Regions from separate parts of the Streptomyces sp. NPDC060031 genome, predicted to be linked through region 2. Evidence: riboswitches for the same ligand, from Rfam matches in the RefSeq annotation. Region 2 holds a riboswitch; each other region holds the start of a gene.

Region 1 (2,251 bases), on a different contig from region 2:
GCCAGGTGCTGACCGCCGGTGCCCGGGGCGTCGTACGCCCCGGGCGCCGGATCCGCCCTCAGCTCGCCGGGCGGCCGTGCTGGGCCGGACCGCCCTGGAGCGCTCGGCCACGGCCGCGGCGCTGCACCACCTGGGGGGGGAGGCCGACGCGCTGGGCCGCCGCTCGGGGCAGAGCCTGGTGCGGGCCCTTTTGCGGCGTCTCCGAGGGGGCTTCAGCGGTGCTCGGGGTTCGGGAAGTCGAAGCGGCAGCCCGCGTCCCACTCGGAGCGCTGGTTGCCGTGCGCGGGCATGCCGCCGGCGCGCTTGAGCAGGGCGGCGAGGTGCATCAGGTTCCAGGACATGAAGGCCGTGTTCCGGTTGGTGAAGTCGTTCTGCGGGCCGCCCGATCCGGGATCGAGGTACGAGGGTCCGGGCCCGGCCTCGCCGATCCAGCCGGCGTCGGCCTGCGGCGGGATCGCGTAGCCGAGGTGCTGGAGGCTGTAGAGGATGTTCATGGCGCAGTGCTTGACGCCGTCCTCGTTGCCGGTGATCAGCGCTCCGCCGACGCGCCCGTAGTAGGCGTACTGGCCGCGCTCGTTCAGGATCGAGGAGCAGGCGTAGAGGCGCTCGATGACCTGCTTCATCACGGAGCTGTTGTCGCCGAGCCAGATCGGGCCGCACAGCACGAGGATGTCGGCGTCCATGATCTGGCTGTAGAGCACGGGCCACTGGTCGCTCTCCCAGCCGTGCTCGGTCATGTCCGGCCAGACGCCGGTGGCGATGTCGTGGTCCACGGCGCGGATCAGCGAGGTCCGCACGCCGGCCGCGGCCATGACGGCGCGGCTCTTGTCGATGAGGCCCTCGGTGTTGCTGGTCTCGGGCGAGCGTTTGAGCGTGCAGTTCACGTAGACGGCGGTCAGGTCCGAGTAATCGAAGTCAGAAGCCACTCCCCCACCCTCCCGGCCGCCGTCCGGCCCGGCCACCGGACCGCGTCCGTCCGGATTGGGGCGGGTTGTTACTGGTCCGTCCGGGCGACTAGGGTCAGCGGGCCTTGGTGTTCGGGAAACCGGTGGGAAACCGGTGCGGCCCTCGCCACTGTGAACGGGAAGTCCGGCTCCATCTCCCCCAGATTCCGTCTGGGAGGTGCCCCCAGCGGGAAGCCACTGGGCTGCGCGGGAGGTTCCGCGCCGCCCGGGAAGGCGGAGACAGGGCATCAGCACCCGTGAGCCAGGAGACCGGCCGGGGCGCGTTGTCCATCCACGAGGTGCTGGAGAGGTCTCCCCACTCATGCATATAGCCGAGGGTTTTTTGCCCCCGTTGCACGCGGTCGCCTGGGGCGCCGCGTCCGCTCCCTTTGTCGTACACGGCGTCCGCGCCCTCACCCGCGAGGTGAAGGCCAATCCCGAGAGCACTCTGCTGCTCGGGGCGTCCGGAGCGTTTACCTTTGTCCTTTCCGCCCTGAAGATCCCTTCGGTGACGGGCAGTTGCTCGCACCCCACCGGCACCGGGCTGGGCGCGATCCTGTTCCGGCCGCCGATCATGGCGGTGCTCGGCACGATCACCCTGCTCTTCCAGGCCCTGCTGCTGGCCCACGGCGGCCTGACCACCCTCGGCGCCAACGTCTTCTCGATGGCCATCGCCGGCCCCTGGGCGGGCTACGGGGTCTACCGGCTGCTGCGCCGCTTCGACGTCCCGCTGATGGTGACCGTCTTCCTCGGCGCCTTCTTCGCCGACCTGGTCACCTACTGCGTCACTTCCGTCCAGCTGGCGCTGGCCTTCCCCGACGAGGCCACCGGATTCCTCGGCTCGCTCGAGAAGTTCAGCGAGATCTTCGCGCTCACGCAGATCCCCCTCGCGGTGAGCGAGGGGCTGCTGACCGTGCTCGTGATGCGGCTGCTGATCCAGTCGAGCGCGCCGGACCTGGTCCGGCTCGGCGTCGCGAAGCTCACCGGGACCAAGGGCGCCACGAAGCAGGAGGCGGGGCTGTGATGAGCCGGAACGCGAAGATCAACACCCTGCTGCTGTTCCTGGTCGCGGCGCTCGCCGTGCTCCCGCTCGCGCTGGGGCTGGGCGACGACAAGGAAGAGCCGTTCACGGGCGCCGACGCGCAGGCGGAGTCGGCGATCACCGAGCTGAAGCCGGACTACGAGCCGTGGTTCTCGCCCCTGTACGAGCCCCCGTCCGGGGAGGTGGAGTCCGCGCTGTTCGCCCTCCAGGCGGCGCTCGGCGCGGGGGTGCTCGCGTACTACTTCGGCGTCCGCAAGGGCCGCCG
Region 2 (2,251 bases):
CGCCGCTGGCGATGCCCCCGGCTCCCGCACCCGCCCCCGCCCCCGCCCCCGCCCCGAGCACGATGACCGCGACCGCACCCGCCGAGGCCCCTGAGGAGGCCCCGAGCAGGAAGGGGTCGGCCAGCTGGTTGCGTACGAGGGCCTGCAGCACGGTGCCCGCGACGGCCAGCCCGGCGCCGACGAAGGCCCCGAGCAGCACCCGTGGCATGCGTACGTCCCACACGATGGAACCAAAGGCTCCGCTGCCCGGGCCCGGTCCGGCGAGCAGGATGTCGAGCACCTGGCCGGGGGCGATCCGTACCGGCCCGAGGGCCAGGCCCGCGACGGCGGACGCGGCCAGTGCGCAGGCGAGCACGACGAGGACGAGCGGGGTGCGGCGCCGCCTCACGCGGCGTCGGGGTGGAGCTGGCGGGCCAGGGACTCGACGGCGTCGGCGACGCGTACGCCGAGCACGGCCGAGGACAGCGGGAGCACGACGAAGCGCTGGTTCTTGATCGCGGGAACCTGCGCCAGCGCCGGGTCGTTCAACAGGCGCTGCTTCTTGGCTTCGACGGTGGTGCCGCCGTAGTCGTAGATGAGGACCACCTCGGGCCGGCGCTCGATGACCTTCTCCCACGACACGTCACCGAAGGTGTCCTTGAGGTCGGCGAAGGCGTTCGTCCCGCCGGCCAGCGAGACGATCTGATTGCCGATTCCGTTGCCTCCCGAGGTGAAGGCGGAGGCCTCGCCGGAGTCGTAGACGAAGACGGACGGCTTGGCCCGGCCCTTCACCCGCGCGGTGACGGCGTCGATGCGGCGCTGCTCGTCCTCGATGAGCTCGGCGCCGCGCTCGGGTACGCCGAAGGTCCGCGCCACCTCGGTGATCTCGGTCTTGAGCTGGTCGAGGCCGACCGGCCCCTCGGTGCAGTACTCCACGCTGAGCCGCGAGTTGATGCCGGACTTGGCGAGTCCCTCGCGGTCGCGGCCCTGGGCCTTGTCGAAAGCGCTGGAGTAACCCCCGTAGACGAAGTCGGGGTTGGCTCCGAGGAGGATCTCCTTGGAGGGGTACTCCTTGGCCAGCACCTTGAGCTCGTCGTAGGCGGGCCGGTAGGCGGGGAGCACCGCGTCGTCCAGGTAGGCGGTCCCGGCGATCTTCTCCTCCAGCCCGAGGGCGAGGAGGATCTCGGTCGCGTGCTGGTTCATGGTGACGGCCCGTCGGGGCGGGGCCTGGTAGGTGCTGGTCGTCCCGCAGTTCGTGACGGTGTACGGGAATCCGGGCCCGGCGGTGGCTCCTGACGGCCGGTCCCCCGCATTCGGGGAGCCGCCGCAGGCGGCCAGGGGTATCAGCAGTGAAACCGGCACACATGCGCGCAGGAGGGCGCGGGAACGCGACATCGCGAAGCCTCTCCGGGGGATCCGCGTCCCCTGGCCGAAGTGAAGAGGCGGTGCGTCAGTGTCTGACTCCCGGTTCCCGCGGGCGGGCTCCGGTCACAGTGGCGGGACCGCACCGGATTCGCACCGGTTTCCTGTCCTGCACCGCCTGGGATGACCCGCCCCAGTCTGCCAGACGCCGGCCGACGGGCCCCGCGGGGAAACGACGAACGCCCAGGGCGAGGGATCTCGCGCCTGGGCGTCCACGGTTGGGCGTTCACGACAGAGCCGTTGTACAGCGTTGCAGGGGCGGCAGGATTCGAACCTGCGGCCTTCGGTTTTGGAGACCGGCGCTCTGACCAGCTGAGCTACACCCCTTCGGTGGGACCAACCATGGCACGACGCAGGCCGAAGATCCACCGAATTCAGGGGTCAACTCGCGGGAATCTCGGCGCCGGTGTGCGCGCCGGCGGACCGCAGCCAGGCGATCAAGGGTCCGTCTTCGCTGGTCAGAGCAATATCGAGAGGTGTCAGGCCGCCGTGGCCGATCCAGTCGACGTCCGCGCCTTGAGACAGCAGGTATTGGGCTGTGGACAGCCGGCCTCCGTGACAGGCCCCCCAGAAGGCACTCGTGACGTCTTCCCGGGGCACGCCGGCGGCGAGGAACTCCTCGACGCGTTCCAGGAGTCCGAGGGCCGCGGCGTCCTCGAGGCCGGGGCGGGCGCCGTGCTCGATGAGGCGGCGCGCGGCGCGCCACTGGCCGAAGCCCGTCGCGTCGGCGAGCGGGGTGCCGCCGCCGAGGAGGCCGCCCGGCGCCTCGATGTCGGCGCCCACCGCGATGAGGGCGTCGACGGCGGCCACGTCGTCGTTGCTGGCGGCCCAGTGCAGCGGGGTCTCCGCG
Region 3 (2,251 bases), on a different contig from region 2:
ACCCTGCCGGCCGCGGCGCTGGTCGCCTCCGGCGCCGAGCTGGTCATGCGGACCGGTGACGTCGGCGTCGCCGCCGTCGCGGTCTTCCTGGTCGCCTCCTGCTTCGCCATCTGGCTCATCTCCCGCCGCCAGGTCGTCGACCACCACAACGTCAACGACGTGGAGCCGCTCGCCGCCACCGAGGCGGAGCAGCCCGGTGTGGTCACCACCGCCATGGCCGCCGTGGCCGTCCCGCCGATCGCGGGTACGACCGCCGCGGTGACGGACGAAGACCTCAGGGCCACCATCCCGGCCTCGACGGCGACCCCCGCGACCCCTGCGGCTCCGGCCGCCGCGGTCTGACCCCGAGAACGACAGAGGAAACGGCAGTATGAAGATCGACTGGGCAGCACTCGGCTCCGTCTTCGGGGTCAGCCTCTCCGCCACCGTCGCACTCGTGGCCCTCTTCACCCTGGGTCTCGTGGGCCTCTCCAGGCACGAGTCCGCCACCGAACAGGGCGGCGCCGCCACCGTGGCCCGCAGCGGCGCGTACGCCTGCTTCGCGCTGTGCGCGGTGGCCGTGACGTACGGCATCTACCTGATCATCAGCTGAGACACCTGCGCACCACGCGTCAAGGCTCCCTCCGGGTTTGTCCCGGGGGGAGCTTTCGCATACGTCCTCGCCCGCCCCGTCGCACGCCCCGTCCCAGGTCAACGGCGAGTTGACGGGCCTTCGCGGTGCGTGGTGGACTGCCCGAGCCAATACGGCGGCATGGAGAGGAAGTCCGGTGCGAATCCGGCGCGGTCCCGCCACTGTCACCGGAGCACTCGGCCGAGTGCGATCCGGGAGCCAGGAACTCTCGTCGCCGGTCACGTCGAACCAGGGCGCGGACCCTGAGTGAGGACATACCTGCCACCATGCGTGCCGATCGCGTTTTCGCGTACGGGGCCACGGCGGGCCTGATCGGCGACCGGATCCTCGGTGATCCGCGCCGAGGGCACCCCGTGGCAGCCTTCGGACGAACCGCCGCAGCCGTCGAGCGCGCCCTGTGGCGCGACGACCGCGCCCGGGGCGTCCTGCACACCCTGGTGTGCGCCGGGGGCGCGGCCGCCGTCGGCGCGCTGGGCGCGCGGGCCGTGCGCTCCCGGCCCGCGGCCGCCCGTATCGCCCTGACCGCGGCCGCCACCTGGGCCGTCGTAGGCGGCACCTCGCTGGGCCGGGAGGCCCGCGCCATCGGCGGGGCGCTCGCCGCCGGGGACGCCGAGGTGGCCCGGGAGCGGCTGCCGCACCTGTGCGGGCGCGACCCGCAGGCCCTGGACGAGCAGCAGATGGCCCGCGCCGTCGTGGAGTCGGTCGCCGAGAACACCTCCGACGCGGTCGTCGGGGCGCTGGTGTGGGGAGCCCTCGCCGGCGTCCCCGGGCTGCTGGCCTTCCGCGCCGTGAACACCCTGGACGCGATGGTCGGCCACAAGTCGCCCCGCCACCTGCGCTACGGCTGGGCCTCCGCCCGGCTGGACGACGTCGCGGGCTGGCCGGGCGCCCGGCTGACCGCGCTCGCCGCCGTGCTGGCCGGCCCCGACCGGCGGGGGGCCGTACGGGCCTGGCGCGCGGACGCCGCCGCCCACCCGAGCCCCAACGCCGGGCCCGTGGAGGCCTCGTTCGCCGGGGCGCTCGGCGTACGGCTGGGCGGGACGCTCGCGTACGGGGGCCGGGTCGAGCACCGTGCCGTGCTGAACGGCGGGGCGGGGCGGCCCGTGGAGGTCGCGGACATCGAGCGGGCGGTACGCCTTTCGCGGCAGGTGACGTGGCTGGCGCTGGGGGCCTGCGTGGCGGCCCGGCTGCTGGTCTCCCGTACGACGAGGAAGGGGCGGCGCACATGAGCGGCGCGAGGCGCGGCGGCGGACTGCTGGTCGCGGGTACGACATCGGACGCGGGCAAGAGCGTGGTCACGGCGGGCATCTGCCGCTGGCTGGCCCGACAGGGCGTCAAGGTGGCCCCGTTCAAGGCGCAGAACATGTCGCTGAACTCGTTCGTGACGCGGGAGGGCGCCGAGATCGGGCGGGCGCAGGCGATGCAGGCGCAGGCCGCGCGCGTGGAGCCGACCGCGCTGATGAACCCGGTGCTGCTCAAACCCGGCGGAGACCGGAGCAGCCAGGTGGTGCTGCTGGGCAAGCCGGTGGGCGAGATGAGCGCCCGCGGCTACCACGGGGGGCGCCAGGAGCAGCTGCTCGGCATCGTCACGGACTGCCTGGAGCAGCTGCGGGGCACTTA

The links. Region 2 has a riboswitch for cobalamin ahead of ACFWB8_RS18485 (ABC transporter substrate-binding protein). Riboswitches for the same ligand answer to the same signal wherever they lie in the genome.
Region 1: it holds a riboswitch for cobalamin, as region 2 does, so the genes downstream of both, ACFWB8_RS09440 (energy-coupling factor ABC transporter permease) here and ACFWB8_RS18485 (ABC transporter substrate-binding protein) in region 2, are expected to answer to the same signal.
Region 3: it holds a riboswitch for cobalamin, as region 2 does, so the genes downstream of both, ACFWB8_RS26915 (cobalamin biosynthesis protein) here and ACFWB8_RS18485 (ABC transporter substrate-binding protein) in region 2, are expected to answer to the same signal.

Annotation. Positions count from the first base shown of each region.
Region 1 covers NZ_JBHWVM010000015.1:27,117-29,367, reverse strand. Annotated here, with positions in the region: gene ACFWB8_RS09445 (flavodoxin family protein) at 213-926, opposite strand; cobalamin riboswitch at 992-1,238, shown strand; gene ACFWB8_RS09440 (energy-coupling factor ABC transporter permease) at 1,267-1,968, shown strand; gene ACFWB8_RS09435 (energy-coupling factor ABC transporter substrate-binding protein) at 1,968-2,251, shown strand, end outside.
Region 2 covers NZ_JBHWVM010000037.1:28,249-30,499, reverse strand. Annotated here, with positions in the region: gene ACFWB8_RS18490 (FecCD family ABC transporter permease) at 1-388, opposite strand, end outside; gene ACFWB8_RS18485 (ABC transporter substrate-binding protein) at 385-1,374, opposite strand; cobalamin riboswitch at 1,410-1,548, opposite strand; tRNA gene ACFWB8_RS18480 (tRNA-Trp) at 1,655-1,728, opposite strand; gene ACFWB8_RS18475 (ankyrin repeat domain-containing protein) at 1,783-2,251, opposite strand, start outside.
Region 3 covers NZ_JBHWVM010000071.1:37,812-40,062, forward strand. Annotated here, with positions in the region: gene ACFWB8_RS26905 (anion permease) at 1-342, shown strand, start outside; gene ACFWB8_RS26910 (hypothetical protein) at 371-592, shown strand; cobalamin riboswitch at 717-860, shown strand; gene ACFWB8_RS26915 (cobalamin biosynthesis protein) at 898-1,860, shown strand; partial or broken gene ACFWB8_RS26920 (cobyric acid synthase) at 1,857-2,251, shown strand, end outside.